Regions from separate parts of the Kineococcus arenarius subsp. arenarius genome, predicted to be linked through region 1. Evidence: riboswitches for the same ligand, from Rfam matches in the RefSeq annotation. Region 1 holds a riboswitch; each other region holds the start of a gene.

Region 1 (3,926 bases):
GTCCGCGCGCCGCAGCGGCAGCAACTCGCGCAGCGCCGGCTCGTCGACCTGCACCACGCCGATGCCCGCGGCCTCGAGGTCGGCGACCTCGTCGCGCAGGGCGAGGGCGACCTGGCGGGCGGTGTCGGCCAGCGGCTGGTCGTCGCGCACGAACGACCACGCCAGGATCGTGACCGGGCCGGTGAGCATCCCCTTGACCGGCTTCGGCGTGCGGGAGGCGGCGTGCGCGCTCCACGGCACGGTGATCGGCGCGGAACGCGTCACGTCGCCCCACAGGATCGGCGGGCGCACGCACCGCGAACCGTAGGACTGGACCCAGCCGTTGCGGGTCACCGCGAAGCCGTCGAGGTTCTCGGCGAAGTACTGCACCATGTCGTTGCGCTCGGGCTCGCCGTGCACGACGACGTCCAGCCCCAGCTCCTCCTGCAGCGCGACCACGCGGTCGATCTCGGCGCGCAGGAACTCCTCGTACTGCTCGTGGGTGAGCCGCCCGGCGGTGCGGGCCGCGCGCGCCGCGCGGATCTCCCCGGTCTGCGGGAACGAGCCGATGGTGGTGGTGGGCAGCAGCGGCAGGTCGAGCGCCTCGTCCTGCGCGGCGCGGCGCACCGCGTAGTCGCTGCGGTGCAGCGCGTCCTCGCCCAGGCCGGCGAGGCGCTCGCGCACCTCGGGGCGCACCACGCCGGGGGCGGCGAGGCGGTCGGCGCGCGCCGACGAGCTGGCGGCGAGGGTGCCCGTGCCCGTGCCCGGGTGGTGCAGCGCCTGCCCCAGCAGGACGACCTCGGCGACCTTCTGGTCGGCGAAGGCGAGCCAGCCGCGCAGCCGCTGGTCCAGGTGGGGCTCGTCGGCGACGTCGTGCGGGACGTGCAGCAGGGAGGTCGACGTCCCCGCGACGACGGTGCCGGCCAGCGGCACCAGCGCCTGCAGCTGCGCCAGGGCCGGCGCCAGGTCGGCGCGCCAGACGTTGTGGCCGTCGACGACCCCGGCGACGAGGGTCTTGCCGTCCAGGCCGGGGACCGGGCCGGTGGGGGCCGACCCGCGCACCAGGTCCAGTGCGAGGCCGTCCACCGCGGTGGCGGCGAGCGGTGCCAGGTGCTCACCCAGGTCGCCGTAGGGGGCGGCCACCAGCAGGCGCGGGCGGGCGGGTGCCGCCGCCAGCGCGGTGAGCAGGGTGTCGTAGGCCGAGCGCACGAGCTCCACGAGGCCGTCGACCCCCTCGGTCGCGGAGTCGCTGACGAGGGCGGGCTCGTCGAGCTGCATCCAGGCGGCACCGGCGGCGGCGTGCGCGGCCAGCAGTTCCGCGTAGACCGGCAGCAGGTCGTCCAGGCGGTCGATCGGCGCGAACCCCTCGGGGCTGCCGCCGGCGGGCTTGGCCAGCAGCAGGAACGTGACCGGCCCGACGAGGACGGGGCGGGTGAGGAAGCCGTCGGCCAGGGCTTCGGAGAACTCCCGCACGCCCCGGTCGTCGGCGAACCGGAACCGCGTGTCCGGGCCGATCTCGGGGACGAGGTAGTGGTAGTTCGTGTCGAACCACTTCGTCATCTCCAGCGGTGCGTCCGTCCCGCGGCCGCGGGCGATCGTGGACAGCCCGGCCAGGTCGACGCGCCCGTCGGCGCCCACGACGTCGGTGAAGCGCGGCGGCACGGCACCCACGGCGATCGCGGTGTCCAGCACCTGGTCGTACGCGGAGAACGCCGACGGGATGGAGGCGTCGTGGGCGTGCAGGCCCAGGTCGTTCAAGCGCCGCACCGTGCGGGCGCGCACCGCGGCCAGCGCCCGCTCGGTCGTGGCGACGTCGGCGTGGCCGGCCCACAGGGCCTCCAGCGCCTTCTTCGTCTCCCTGCGCGGGCCGATGCGGGGGTAGCCCAGGACGGTGGCCGACCAGGCGGGGACGTCGGTGGGACGGGTGGTGCGGGCGTGCGTGCTCATCGGGATCCTCCAGCCGCGAGCGCGGCGTCGTGGGGAACCGCGGATGCCTGCGGCCGTCCGGCCGAGCTCGGGACCGTCGGGGTCCCGGCGCCGAGGTGCACACCCTCGAGCAGGTCCAGCGCCGCGGGCGCTGCGTTGAACGTGTAGAGGTGGAGCCCGGGGGCACCGGCCGCGAGCAGGTCGCGGGCCAGGGCCCGGCCGAACCGGGTGCCGGCGCGGTGGCGGGCGGCGTCGCCGTGCTCGGCCGCGGACTCCAGCAGTGCCAGCAGCTCGGCGGGTGCGGGCACCCCGGTGAGCTGCTCCAGGCGCAGCAGGCGCGCCGGGTCGGTGGTCGGGATGATCCCCGGCAGCAGCGGCAGGGTGATGCCGGCGGCGCGGGCCCGGGCGGCGAAGCCGGCGTACTCCCGGGCGGAGTAGCAGACCTGCGTGATGGCGAAGGAGGCGCCGGCGTCCTGCTTGGCGCGCAGGGCCTGCAGGTCGCCGGCGCGCCGGGAGCCCGGGAAGGCCGCCACCGCGACGCTCAGCGGCGGGAGCGCCGCACCGTCCCCGCCCGCGCTCACGTGGTGGTGGCGGTCGGCGACGTGCAGCAGTTCGACCAGGTCGCAGGCGCGGCGGACGGCGTCGGCCGGCGCCGGGTCCGTGATCCGCTCGGCCGGCGGGTCGCCGCGCACCGCCAGGACGTCGCGCACACCCGCGGCGAAGAACTCCTGCGCGAGCTCCACGACCTGCCGCCTCGTGGCGCCCACGCAGGTCAGGTGGGCCACGGCGGCGGTGCGGGTCTCGCGGCGCAGGTGGGCGAGCAGTTCGCAGCCCGCGTCGCGGGTGCCGCCGCCCGCCCCGTGGGTCACGGAGAAGAAGTCCGGTCCGGTACCCGCCAGCCGGGAGGCCGTGCCGTGCAGGGCTTCCCGGGCCCGTTCGGAGCGCGGGGGGAACAGCTCGAAGCTCAGGGTGGGGCGGCCGGCGGCTCCGGCGACCAGGGGTGCGACGCTCACGGCAGCGCGGGGGGAAGCCGGGGGCCGGTGCGGCCGGGGGACGGGTGGGGCGTGGTGCGGGACATCGTCGACTCCATCGACCTGGCGGAAGCACCCGCTCCCGGGGACCGGGGGGTTGCTGCGGCGTCGTCGAGCCAGGACTCTCGACCGCTCTGGATGGGGTGGCGGTGCTGGTGGTGCTGGTGGAGCGGCGGTGCTGGTGGTGCTGGTGGTGCTGGTGGTGCTGGTCGTGCTGGTGGTGCCGGTGGAGCGGCGGGTCAGTGCTCCCCGCCCTGCGGCGGCAGCGCGGCCACCACCGGGTGGTCGGCGTGGATCAGGCCCACCTTCGCCGCACCACCGGGCGAGCCGACGGTCTCGAAGAACTCGACGTTGGCCGCGGTGAACGCCGACCACTGCTCGGGCACGTCGTCCTCGTAGTAGATCGCCTCCACCGGGCACACCGGCTCGCAGGCACCGCAGTCGACGCACTCGTCGGGCTGGATGTACAGCGAGCGCTCGCCCTCGTAGATGCAGTCGACAGGGCACTCCTCGATGCAGGCCTTGTCCTTGACGTCCACGCAGGGCTGGGCGATGACGTACGTCACTGCGCGCTGCTCCTCTCGCTGTCGGTGGTGGTGAGCGTGCGGGCGGTGCGGCGGTGCCGGCGCACCGAGTGGGCCACGGCGAGGGCGCCGACGACCAGCACGAGCGCGTAGACGGCCCAGCGGACCGGGTCGGTGGCCCCGACGGCGTCGCTGCGCAGCAGGGTGCGCGAGTTCGTCAGGACGATGACGGCGCCGACGGCCGAGCCCAGCACGTGCGGCGGGGCGTAGCGCACCAGCCAGGCGGCGATGGGCGCGGCGATCAGTCCGCCGAGCAGCAGCGCCAGCACCCACGTCCAGGCGATGCCCTGCGATCCGAGCCCCACGAGGAAACCCGCGCTGGCGGCCACGGCGACGAGGAACTCGCTGGTGTCCACCGAGCCGATGACCTTGCGGGCCTCCAGCCGGCCGGAGGCCAGCAGGGCGG
Region 2 (3,926 bases), on a different contig from region 1:
AGCCGCAGGAGTACCAGGAGGCCTCGGCCGAGCTGTTCCGGCTGGAGGCGGCGCGCCGGGCCTGGCAGGAGCGCGCCCAGGGGTCCTGAGGGCCCTCGCGCGCGGGGCGGCCGGGGCGCAGGCACTCGGGCGGGGCTGGTACGGTTGACGTGCTGTCGCCGGGGGTTCACCCGGTGGTGGTCCCGCATAGCTCAATTGGCAGAGCAGCCGGCTGTTAACCGGCAGGTTGTTGGTTCGAGTCCAACTGCGGGAGCGTCCTGGAGGGGGCCTGCGCGTGCAGGCCCCCTTCGTCGTCCCCGGGGGCCCGCGAGGCTGGGAGGTGGCCGTGCGCGCACGTCGCTCCAGCGCCCCGGCGGCGATCCTCGTGCCGCTGCTCGTCCTGGTGCTCGCCGTCGCGCTGTGGCGGGCCCTGACCGGCGACGCGGCGGGGCCCGCGCGGGGCGAGGCGTCCGGCGGGGCCGCCGAGGCGCTGGCCGCCCTGCCGGTGCGCGAGGCCGCCTCCTCCGCCGGCTACCAGCGCACCCGCTTCGGCTCCAGCTGGGTCGACGTCGACGACAACGGCTGCCGCACCCGCGACGACGTCCTGCTGCGCGACCTGGACGACGTCCGCCTCGCGCCGGACGGCTGCACCGTCCTGTCCGGCACCCTGCAGGACCCGTACTCCGGCGACGAGATCGCCTTCCGCCGCGGCGAGGACACCAGCGCCGACGTGCAGATCGACCACGTCGTGGCGCTGGCGGCCGCCTGGCGCACCGGCGCGCAGGGGTTCAGCGAGGACGAACGGGTCCGCTTCGCCAACGACCCCCTGGAACTGCTGGCCGTGGACGGCCCGCTGAACGGGGCCAAGGGCGACGACGACGCCTCGCAGTGGCTGCCGCCCGAGGGGGAGTGCGAGTACGTCGCCCGGCAGGTCGCCGTCAAGAGCGCCTGGGGGTTGTGGGTGACGCCCGCGGAGCACGACGCGATGGCCGGCGTCCTGGCCGGCTGCCCCGGGCAGGAGCTGCCCGCGCCCTGATCCGGGCGGCGTGCCCCGGGCACGGGCGCAGATGCCCTAGGCTGGTCGGACCATCCAGAGCGGCCGAGAGACCTGGCTCGACGACGCCGCAGCAACCCCCCTCGGGAGGGTGCTCATGCCAGGACCGATGGAGGCTTCGTGAGCTACGCCGGCGACCTCACTCCGCGTGAGGCGTTCGAGTTGCTGCGTGACGACGGCGACGCCGTCCTCGTGGACGTCCGCACCGAGGCGGAGTGGACGTACGTCGGGGTCCCCGACGCCGCCGCGCTGCGCAGGCCACCGGTGTTCGCCTCCTGGCTGCCCGTGGAGGAGGACGCGCCCGGTGCGCGGTTCCTGGCGGAGCTGGAGCGGGCCGGCATCGCACCGGGCCACCGCGGTCCGGTGGTGTTCCTGTGCCGCTCCGGCAAGCGGTCGGTCGGGGCGGCCACCGCCGCCACCGCGGCGGGCATCGGCCCCAGCTACAACGTCCTGGACGGCTTCGAGGGCGACCTCGACGAGCGCGGCCACCGCGGCGCCGCCGGCTGGCGCGCGCAGGGCCTTCCCTGGAGGCAGTCGTGACCGAGCAGCAGCCGAGCCCCTGGCGCCCCGACACCACCGCCGTGCGCGGTGGGCTGGCCCGCTCGGGGTTCGAGGAGACGTCCGAGGCGATGTACCTGACGTCCGGGTACGTGTACGAGTCCGCCGCCGCCGCGGAGGCCGCGTTCACCGGTGAGGTGGACCGCTACGTCTACTCCCGCTACGGCAACCCGACGGTGTCGGTGTTCACCGAGCGGTTGCGGCTGCTCGAGGGTGCCGAGGCCTGCTACGGCCTGGCCAGCGGGATGTCCGCGGTGTTCTACGCCCTGGGCGCGCTGCTCGGTGCGGGGGACCGCGTCGTGGCCGCCCGCAGCCTGTTCGGGTCCTGCTACGTGATCCTCGACGAGATCCTGCCCCGCTGGGGCGTGACGACGGAGTTCGTCGACGGCGAGGACCTCGCGCAGTGGGAACGGGCCCTGGCCACGCCCGCGCAGGCGGTGTTCTTCGAGACCCCGGCGAACCCCATGCAGACCCTCGTGGACGTCGAGGCGGTCACGCAGCTCGCCCACGCGGCCGGCGCGGTCGTCGTGGTGGACAACGCGTTCGCCAGCCCGGTGGGGCAGCGGCCCCTGCGGTTCGGCGCCGACGTGGTCGTCTACTCCGCCACCAAGCACATCGACGGCCAGGGCCGCGTGATGGGCGGTGCCGTGCTGGGCACCACCGAGTTCATCGAGGGCCGCTTCCAGGAGCTGACCAGGCACACCGGCCCGACGCTGAGCCCGTTCAACGCCTGGACGCTGGCGAAGGGGCTGGAGACCCTGGGGCTGCGGGTGCGGCACTCCGCGGCCACCGCCCTGCGCATCGCCGAGCACCTCGAGGCGAGCTCCGCCGTGCGCTGGGTGCGCTACCCCCTGCTGCCCTCGCACCCGCAGTTCGACCTCGCGAAGCGCCAGATGGAGCTGGGCGGCACCGTCGTCACGTTCGAGCTGGACGCGCCCGGCGGGCGGGGCAAGGAACGTGCCTTCGAGGTGCTCGACGCCCTGCGGACCATCGACATCTCCAACAACCTCGGCGACGCGAAGTCGCTCGCCACCCACCCCGCCACCACCACGCACCGTCGCCTCGGCGAGCAGGGTCGCGTCGCCATCGGCCTGTCGGACGCCGTCCTGCGGCTGTCGGTGGGGCTGGAGGACCCCGAGGACCTGCTCGAGGACCTCGACCGCGCCCTGCGCCGCTGACGACCCCCACCCCACGAACGGAGACCCCTTGTCCCGCAACGACCGCCGCATCGAGGTCAGCCACGCCGGCAGCCTGCCGCGCACCCCCGAGCTCATCGCCGCGAACGAGGCCCGCCGCGTCGGCGAGGACGGGTTCACCCTGGAGCGCACGCCGGAGTTCGAGGCGCTGCTGACCGACGCCGTCGTCGACCTCGTGGCGCGCCAGCGCGACCTGGGCATCACCCTCGTCGGTGACGGCGAGTACGGCAAGGCCATGACGAGCGCCGTGGACTACGGCGCCTGGTGGTCGTACTCGTTCCAGCGCGTGGCCGGTCTGGAGGTGACCGGTGAGGACCTGTTCACGCAGCCGGTCGTGCGTTCGGAGCCGGGCAAGGTGCGGCTGACGAGCTTCCCGGACCGCCGCGACTGGAGCACGTTCAAGGACGCCTACACCGACCCCACCTCGGGGATCATGACGGGCAAGCAGGCGACCGCGTTCCCCGCCACCACCGGCCCGCTGAGCTACGTCGGCCAGGAGGCCATCGCCTCCGACGTCGCGAACCTCGTCGCGGGCCTGGAGGCCGCCGGCCTGGAGCGCAGCCAGGGCTTCATCACGTCCCTGTCCCCGGGCAGCGGTGCACGCATCTCCAACCGGTACTACGCCACCGAGGAGGAGCACATCTGGGCGTGGGCGGAGGTGATGCGCGAGGAGTACCGCGCCGTCGTGGACGCCGGCCTCGTCCTGCAGATCGACGACCCGTCCATCGCGGAGAACTGGGACCAGATCAACCCCGAGCCCAGCCTGGAGGACTACCGCGCGTTCACGAAGATCCGCGTGGAGGCCCTCAACCACGCCATCCGCGACCTGCCGGCCGAGCAGGTCCGGTTCCACCTGTGCTGGGGCAGCTGGCACGGCCCGCACACCACCGACATCGAGTTCCGGCACATCGCCGACCTCATGCTGGAGATCAACGCCGGTTCGTACTCCTTCGAGGCGGCCAACGCCCGCCACGAGCACGAGTGGAAGATCTGGAAGGACCTGGAACTCCCGGCGGGCAAGAAGATCGTGCCGGGTGTCGTCGGCCACGCCACGAACGTCGTGGAGCACCCCGAGCTCGTCGCCGACCGCATCGAGCGGTTCGCCTCGGTCGTCGGCCCGGAGAACGTCATCGCCTCCA
Region 3 (3,926 bases), on a different contig from region 1:
TCCCGACGAGCGAGGCCGCGGCCTGCTGGCCGAACTGCACCGTGCGGTCGCCCTGGAACAACGACAACCCGACCGGCAGGGTCTGGCTGGAGGTGCTCTGCGAGAAGGACACGGCGAACAGGAACTCGTTGTAGGACAGGAACAGGCAGATCAGCAGGGCGGCCACCAGCCCCGGGGCCAGCAGCGGCAGCACGAGGCGTCGCAGGCCCTGGGACGTCGACAGGCCGTCCACCCACCCGGCCTCCTCGATCTCCAGGGGGATGCGGCGGACGAAGCCGTCGAGCAACCACACCGCCACCGGCACGTTCGCCAAGCCGTTGACCAGCACCAGCCCGAGCGCGGAGTTGGTCAGGTTCGTCTGCTTGAGCAGGTAGTACAGCGGGAGGACGGCCACGATGGGGGGAGCGCAGTAGCTGGCCAGCAGCAGCGTCTGCAGACGCTCGCCGCGGGCCCCCGCCCGGGCGGTGACGTAGGCCGCCGGGACGGCGACGACGGAGGTCAGCACCGTCGCGCCGACCGCGACGACCCACGAGTTCGTCAGCATCGTCGCCAGCGGGACGGTGTCGAACGCCGCGGAGAAGTTCGACCACACGAACGTGCTGGGCAGCCAGCCGCCGTCGGCGATGTCGTCGACGCTGCGCAGCGACAGCGAGACCATGAACAGCATCGGCAGCAGCGCGACGAACGCGGTCAGCGCCAGCACCAGGCGCAGACCGCCGCGCCGCAGCGCCCCGGCGGTCACTGGTCGGCCTTCACGGCGCGGGCCCGCAGCAGGGTGACGACGGTGGTCACGACCCCGACGAGCAGACCGAAGACCAGCGTCTCAGCGGCGGCGGTGCCGATCTCGTAGCTCCCGCGCATCCCGGTCCGGAAGATCTCGAAGCTGCTGACGATCGTCGAGACCCCCGGCCCGCCCTGGGTCACGACCGTCACCAGGTCGAACACCTTCAACCCGATGACCAGTTCGAGCAGCAGGACCGAGAGGACGTTGGGAGCCACCACGGGCCACACGACCGAGGTGAAGGTGCGCACCGGGCCGGCTCCGTCCAGCGCCGCCGCCTCCCGCAGTTCCTCGGGCACCCCGAGCAGCGCGGCGAACACCAGCAACGTCACCAACGGCGTCCACTGCCACACGTGCATGACGACCAGCGCAGCGAAAGCTCCGACGCTGTCGCCCAGCGGGTTCGCGCCGGGGAACCCCACCGCGGAGAACAACCCGCCGAAGGCGCCGCCGACCGGGGCCAGCATGAGCTTCCAGGCCACCCCGACCATGACGGGCGGGGTCACCAGCGGCAGCAGCAGGATCGTCCCGACGACGCCGAAGCGGGTGCCGCGGGCGTGCAGCAGCAGCGCCAGGAGAACACCCAGCGCGGTGGCCGCCAGGGCGGCGGCGACGGCGAACACCACCGATCGGACCAGCGATCCGGCGAAGGCCAGCGACTCCCAGGCGTCGACGAGGTTGTCGGTGCCGGTGAAGCGCTGCAGGGGTTTGGCCAGGGACGACTCGGTGAAGGCCAGGGCCACGACGAACAGCGTCGGGTAGACCAGCATGAGCGCCAGCCCGGCCAGGCTCGGTGCGGCCAGCCACGTCGAGACGTGCCCCGGGCGGTGCCGGCCGGGCACCACCCGCCGGGTGCCGCGGCGAGCGCCCGGCTGGCGCGGAACCGTCCGCCGCTCCTCGGCGACCTGGGTCACCCGAGCTCCCGCTGCCAGTTCTCCGCCGCCTCGTCGAGGGCTGCCTGCGGCTCCCGCTCGCCCTGGATGGCCAGCGCGAGCTGGTCGACGAGGTCCTGCAGCGCCTTCGGGGCCCCCGCCTGCTTGGGCCAGACCAGCGGCTCGCCCTCCAGGCCCTCGCGGATGACGTCGGTGGCCTCGCCGGCGGCTGCCGCGTACTCCTCGGAGCGCAGCACGCTCGTCCGGGCCGGGTCGATGCCCGAGCCCGCGGTCGACGACAGCAGGAAGTTGCGCTCCTCGTCGGTCGCCCACTTGACGAAGGCCGCGGCCTTGTCCTGCTGCCCGGAGGCGCTGGAGACCCCCAGGCCGAAGCCGGAGTCCAGCGCGGTGCGCGGCGTGGTGTTCCTCCCCCCGACGGGCAGGGTGACCACGCCCCACTTGTCGACGATCTGCGAGCTGGCCGGGTCCTGCGCCTTCAGGCCCAGGTCGGTCCAGGTGTCGAGCATGGCGCCCTTGCCGGCCAGGAAGGCCGAGTTGGCCTGGTCGAAACCGGTCTGCAGCGGGGTGGGCAGCGCGGAGGGCGCCACGGTGATGAGGTGCTGCAGCGCGGCCAGCCCCTCCTCGCCGGCGAAGGCCGGGGCCCCGTCGGCGTCCACGAGCGTCCCGCCGTAGCCGGCCAGGCGGTTGATGAAGGAGCAGCCCAGGATCATCGGCACCTGCTGCGCCTCGACGATCGCGCCGTAGACGCTCCCGCCGGAGTCTCGGGTGATCTTGGCGGCGGCCGCGTCGTACTCGTCCCACGTCGTGGGCGGTGCCACGCCGTACCGCTCGAAGACCTCGGCGTTGTAGTACAGGACGTGCGTGTCGCCGTCGAAGGGCAGGCCGTACCGCTTGCCGTCCAGCAGCGTGTAGGGGTCGTAGACCGAGGGCAGGAAGTCGTCGGTGCCGATGTCGCCGTTCGCGCCGATCCAGTCGGTCAGGTCCACCAGCGCTTCGGCGTTCACCAGCTCACCGAGCCCGAAGTAGAAGTAGTCGAAGACGTCGAACTCACCGTCGCCGCCCTGGACGTCGAGGATCTGCTTGCTCGTCAGCTGGTCGTACGGGACCGCCGTGACCTCCAGCCGGCCACCGAACTCCTGCTCGAAGGCCGGTCCGAGCAGTTCGGTGAAGGCCAGCACGTGCGGCTGGTTGACCATCAGCTTGATCGTGGCACCCGTCAGGTCGACCGCCGGCTGAGCGGCCAGCCCCGAGGCGGAGGTGTCGCTGCCGCAGGCCGCGAGCGAGCCCGTCGCCGCCAGGGCGCCCAGGCCCAGCGCCGACGACAGCACCCGGCGGCGGGAGGCGAGCAGGCGCGAGGCGCCGGTGGACAGCGGGGTGCGGCGGGGCAGGGGCATGGGTGTGCTCCGGGGTGCGTGGACGGGGCGACGTCCGTGGTGGGTGCGCGCGGGACGGCGCGCTCGTGCAGGGGGTTTCCGGGGAGGCCGCGACCGTCAGGCGGTGCGCGGCGTCCCCCGGCGCATCGAGGCGCCGGTGCGACAGGCCATCGACGCCGTCCGGCCGAGGTCGACGTGGTGGCGCCGGGTGAGCGGGGTCGAGCAGTCCACTGCGAATCCTCCATCGCCCCTGGCGGGAGCACCTGCCGCTCGCGCGGTGGTTGCTGTGGCGTCGACGAGCCAGGTCTCTCGGCCACTCTGGATGGTGTGGTGCTGAGCGTAGCGGATCCCCGGGCCCGGCGGAGCGGGGCACGGGTGGGCGCGTCGCGCCCGCGTCACCGCCCGGTTGCCGGGCGGTGACGCGGCACCCGGGTGGCCGGCGCTCACCCGAGCAGGACGCGCTCCAGGTCGTCGAGCACGGTCAGGGCCGCGAGCGGACCCGCGTGACCGTGCCAGGCGGAACCACCGACCTCGACGGTCCCCGGCGGCACGCCGGGGGAGGCGGGCACCCGGCTGCACAGCACCACGTCGGCGGCCAGGTGCGGCTCCAGCGCGTCCACGGGGAAGCCGTTGGTCGGCGTGTCCTGCGCCGCGGGGCGGCGCAGGCCGAGGTCGGTGAGGACGGAGCCGCAGAACGACCAGTGGCCGTGCGCCTCCAGGCCGTCGGGCCGTCGCCGCAGCACCGAGACGACCGTCGCGGGGGCCACCCGGTCGCGCAGCCCGAGCACCCGGTCCCGGTAGCGGGCGAGCACCTCGCGGGCCTGCGCGTCCCGGCCGAGGGCGGCGCCGAGGAGCAGGTGGTCCTGCTTCCAGTGGAAC
Region 4 (3,926 bases), on a different contig from region 1:
CCGCGAGGCCCTGGACGCCGTGGCCGCCGGCGGGTTCACGCTCGCCCAGCGCCGCCGCCTGGCCGCGGAGGCGTTCGCGCACACCGCCTCCTACGACACCGCCGTCGCCGGCTGGTTCGCAGCGCAGACCCTCGACGGGTCCGACGAGGGGTGGCCCGCGGTGGACGGCGCCGCGCTGGAACGCACCTCGGTGCTGCGCTACGGCGAGAACCCGCACCAGCGCGCCGCGGTGTACGCCGACCCCGCCTCGCGGCCGGGCATCGCGCAGGCCGTGCAGCTGCACGGCAAGGCCATGTCCTACAACAACTACGTCGACGCCGACGCCGCCCTGCGCGCCGCCCACGACTTCACCGCGCCCGCCGTCGCCGTCATCAAGCACGCCAACCCCTGCGGCATCGCCACCGGCACCGACGTCGCCGACGCCCACGCCAAGGCGCACGCCTGCGACCCCGTCTCCGCCTACGGCGGCGTCATCGCCGCCAACCGCGTCGTCACCGCCGCGATGGCCGCGCAGGTCGCCGACGTCTTCACCGAGGTCGTCATCGCCCCCGGGTTCGAGCCCGAGGCCCTGGAGGTGCTGCAGCGCAAGAAGAACGTGCGCCTGCTGCAGCTGCCCGACGGCTACGGCCGCAGCCCGCGCGAGTGGCGCCCGGTCTCCGGCGGCGTGCTCGTGCAGGACCTCGACCGCATCGACGCTGACGGCGACGACCCGGCGGGCTGGACGCTGGCCGCCGGCGAGGCCGCCGACGAGGCGACCCTGGCGGACCTGGAGTTCGCCTGGCGGGCGGTGCGGGCGGTGCGCTCCAACGCGATCCTCCTGGCGAAGGACGGCGCCTCCGTGGGCGTCGGCATGGGCCAGGTGAACCGGGTGGACTCCTGCCGCCTGGCCGTCGAGCGCGCCGGCGCCGAACGTTCCCGCGGTGCCGTGGCCGCCTCCGACGCGTTCTTCCCGTTCGCCGACGGCGCGCAGATCCTCCTGGACGCCGGTGTGCGGGCGATCGTGCAGCCCGGCGGCTCCATCCGCGACGAGGAGGTCGTCGCCGCGGCCCGCGCCGCCGGCGTGACGATGTACTTCACCGGTGCCCGCCACTTCGCGCACTGACGTCCCCGGTGCGGACGGTCCCGGTCGGTAGCGTGCTCCCCGTGCCGGCCGGGACCCCGCAGCGCGTGCCGCCGCCGGGCGGCGCGGTCCTCGGCGCCCTCGTGGCCGGGGCGCTGCTCGCCCTGCTGCTCACCGTCGTGGCCGGGCCCGTCGCCGGCGGTCTCGTCCTGGGCGCCGACCTCGCCGTCGCCGCCGTCCTGCGGCTGGTGCTGCCGGTGCGGGTGGCCGGCGCCCTCGCGGTGCGCTCGCGCGCCGTGGACACCACCGTGCTGCTCGTGCTCGCCGCGGCGTGCACGGCGCTGACGTGGTCGCTCCCACCGGCTTGAGCGCGGTGGCGCTCTGGTAGAGCTGTCCGGCGTGGCACTCCAGCGACCCGTCCCGGACCCCGTCCGCACCGCCCGCCGGCAGGCGCTGTCGGTCGGCGTGGCCACCGCCCTGTACGGGGTCAGCCTCGGCGCGCTCGCCGTCGCCAACGGCCTGAGCGTGCTTCAGGCGTGCGCCACGTCGCTGCTGATCTTCAGCGGTGGTTCCCAGTTCGCCCTCGTCGGCGTCCTCGGCGGCGGCGGCAGCGTGGCCGCCGCGGTGGCGGCGTCCTCGCTGCTGGGGGTGCGCAACGCCCTGTACGGGCTGCAGGTCACCGGTTTCCTGCGGGCCCGCGGTGCGCGCCGGCTGCTCGCGGCGCACTGGACCATCGACGAGTCCACCGCCGTCGGCGTCGCCCAGGGCACCGACCCCGCCCGGCGCACCGGCTTCTGGGTGACCGGCGCCACCGTGTTCGTCGGCTGGAACCTCGCGACCCTGCTGGGGGCGCTGCTCGGCGACGCGCTCGGCGACCCGCGCCGCTACGGCCTGGACGCGGCCGCCGCGGCGGCGTTCCTGGCGCTGCTGTGGCCGCGGCTGCGCCGGCGCGAGGCGGCCGCCGTGGCGGCGGTCGCCGCCCTGGTCGCGCTGCTGCTCGTGCCGGTCGTGCCGGTGGGGTTGCCGGTCGTCGCGGCGGCGCTGGTGGCCCTGCTCGCCGGCCTGCGCCGCGAACGGGCCGGGGAGCGTGCCGGCGAGCGGGCGGGGGAGGGGGCGTGAGCACCTGGGTCGCGGTCCTGGCCGCGGGCGCGGTCGCCTACGCCCTCAAGCTGGCCGGGCACCTGGTGCCCGCCCGCCTGCTGGAGCACCCCCGCGCCCGGCGGGTGGGTGCGCTGCTGCCCGCGGCGCTGCTGGCGGCGCTGGTGGTCGTGCAGACCGCGAGCGACGGCGACCGCCTCGTCCTGGACGCGCGCGCCGTCGGCCTGGGGGTCGCGGCGCTCGCGCTGGCCCTGCGGGCGCCGTTCCTGCTCGTCATCGTGCTGGCGGCCGCCGCGGCGGCGGGGGTGCGGGCCCTGACCGGCTGGGGGTGAGGGCAGGCCCGCCGCCGGCCCGGGGTGTCGTGGCGGTGGGGGCGGGCAGCGGGTTGCGCTGGCCGGAACCATCCAGAGCGGCTGAGAGACCTGGCTCGGGGACGCCGCAGCAACCACGGGGAACCGCTGGTGCTACCGCCAGGACCGATGGAGGAGCTCACCCGCATGCCCGTGAAGTTCGCCTACTGGGTCCCCAACGTCTCCGGCGGTCTCGTCGTCTCCACGATCGAGCAGCGCACGAGCCACGACCCCGCCTACAACGTCGAGGTCGCCCGCGCCGCCGAGCGCGTGGGTTTCGAGTACGCGCTGACGCAGGTGCGCTACCTCGCCTCCTACGGCGCGGACGCCCAGCACGAGTCCACATCGTTCTCCCTGGCGCTGCTGCTGGCCACCCAGAAGCTCAAGGTGATCGCGGCCGTGCACCCGTTCTTCTGGCACCCGGGGGTGCTGGCGAAGTTCGCCGCGACCGCGCAGGAGATCACCGGCGGCCGCCTCGCGCTGAACGTCGTCTCCGGCTGGTTCAAGGACGAGGCCACCCAGCTGGGCGTCACGTGGCACGAACACGACGACCGCTACCGGCAGTCGGAGGAGTTCATCAGCCTGCTGCGCGGGGTGTGGTCGCAGGACGGGTACTCCCAGGAGGGGGACTTCTTCAGCGCCCGGGACATCACGTTCCGCCCGCAGCCGAAGGTGCAGCCGGAGGTGTTCCAGGGCGGCAACTCCACCGCCGCCCAGGCCATGGCCGGCCGCGTCAGCGACTGGTACTTCATGAACGGCAAGTCGATCGCCGGCGCCGCCGAGCAGGTGCGCGAGGTCAGCTCCCTGGCCGCCGCGAACGGCCGGTCGATCCGTTTCGGCCTCAACGGTTTCGCGCTGGTGCGCGACACCCGCGAGGAGGCGGAGGCGGTCCTGGAGGAGATCGTCGCCAAGGCCGACGTCGCCAAGGTCGAGGGTTTCGGCGCCGCCGTGCAGGAGGCCGGCAACGCCACGAGGGACCGCAAGGGCATGTGGGCGGACAGCGGGTTCCGCGACCTGGTGCAGTACAACGACGGGTTCCGCACCGGGCTGGTCGGCACCCCCGACGAGGTCGCCCGCCGCGTCCTGGCGTACTCCCTGGTGGGGGTGGACCTGCTGCTGCTGGGGTTCCTGCACGTCAAGGAGGAGGTCGAGGCGTTCGGGGAGCTGGTGATCCCGCGCGTGCGCGAGCTGGAGCAGCGCCTCGCCGACGGCGAGGACCTCGCCCTGGGCGCCGAGCTGGACGAGGCGGTCGCCGCCGCGGGCGGCCGCGTGCCGTCGCCGGCCTGACGCGCGCCGGGCACGTCGACCACCGGGCGCGTACGGTGCTCCGGTGACCGCCCCCACCACCTGCCCCACCGCCGGGAGCACCGAGCTCGTCGTCCTGCTCACCGAGGACGGCGTGCCGTGCGGGACCGCGC

The links. A riboswitch is a leader RNA that binds a small molecule or an ion and turns the genes downstream of it on or off. The one in region 1 is predicted to bind S-adenosylmethionine.
Region 2: it holds a riboswitch for S-adenosylmethionine, as region 1 does, so the genes downstream of both, ACRYM0_RS14310 (rhodanese-like domain-containing protein) here and ACRYM0_RS12900 (methylenetetrahydrofolate reductase) in region 1, are expected to answer to the same signal.
Region 3: it holds a riboswitch for S-adenosylmethionine, as region 1 does, so the genes downstream of both, ACRYM0_RS04655 (ABC transporter substrate-binding protein) here and ACRYM0_RS12900 (methylenetetrahydrofolate reductase) in region 1, are expected to answer to the same signal.
Region 4: it holds a riboswitch for S-adenosylmethionine, as region 1 does, so the genes downstream of both, sfnG (dimethylsulfone monooxygenase SfnG) here and ACRYM0_RS12900 (methylenetetrahydrofolate reductase) in region 1, are expected to answer to the same signal.

Annotation. Positions count from the first base shown of each region.
Region 1 covers NZ_JBJLSE010000050.1:21,195-25,120, reverse strand. Annotated here, with positions in the region: gene metE (5-methyltetrahydropteroyltriglutamate--homocysteine S-methyltransferase) at 1-1,926, opposite strand, end outside; gene ACRYM0_RS12900 (methylenetetrahydrofolate reductase) at 1,923-2,918, opposite strand; SAM riboswitch class I at 2,989-3,081, opposite strand; gene fdxA (ferredoxin) at 3,176-3,502, opposite strand; gene ACRYM0_RS12890 (sulfite exporter TauE/SafE family protein) at 3,499-3,926, opposite strand, start outside.
Region 2 covers NZ_JBJLSE010000062.1:2,425-6,350, reverse strand. Annotated here, with positions in the region: gene dnaG (DNA primase) at 1-89, shown strand, start outside; tRNA gene ACRYM0_RS14320 (tRNA-Asn) at 181-253, shown strand; gene ACRYM0_RS14315 (HNH endonuclease family protein) at 326-1,015, shown strand; SAM riboswitch class I at 1,063-1,149, shown strand; gene ACRYM0_RS14310 (rhodanese-like domain-containing protein) at 1,154-1,573, shown strand; gene ACRYM0_RS14305 (O-succinylhomoserine sulfhydrylase) at 1,570-2,769, shown strand; gene ACRYM0_RS14300 (cobalamin-independent methionine synthase II family protein) at 2,798-3,926, shown strand, end outside.
Region 3 covers NZ_JBJLSE010000010.1:60,495-64,420, reverse strand. Annotated here, with positions in the region: gene ACRYM0_RS04665 (carbohydrate ABC transporter permease) at 1-742, opposite strand, end outside; gene ACRYM0_RS04660 (carbohydrate ABC transporter permease) at 739-1,695, opposite strand; gene ACRYM0_RS04655 (ABC transporter substrate-binding protein) at 1,692-3,068, opposite strand; SAM riboswitch class I at 3,286-3,376, opposite strand; gene ACRYM0_RS04650 (ABC transporter substrate-binding protein) at 3,491-3,926, opposite strand, start outside.
Region 4 covers NZ_JBJLSE010000144.1:2,581-6,506, forward strand. Annotated here, with positions in the region: gene purH (bifunctional phosphoribosylaminoimidazolecarboxamide formyltransferase/IMP cyclohydrolase) at 1-1,102, shown strand, start outside; gene ACRYM0_RS19920 (DUF3017 domain-containing protein) at 1,144-1,428, shown strand; gene ACRYM0_RS19925 (AzlC family ABC transporter permease) at 1,451-2,179, shown strand; gene ACRYM0_RS19930 (AzlD domain-containing protein) at 2,176-2,490, shown strand; SAM riboswitch class I at 2,556-2,644, shown strand; gene sfnG (dimethylsulfone monooxygenase SfnG) at 2,638-3,795, shown strand; gene idi (isopentenyl-diphosphate Delta-isomerase) at 3,839-3,926, shown strand, end outside.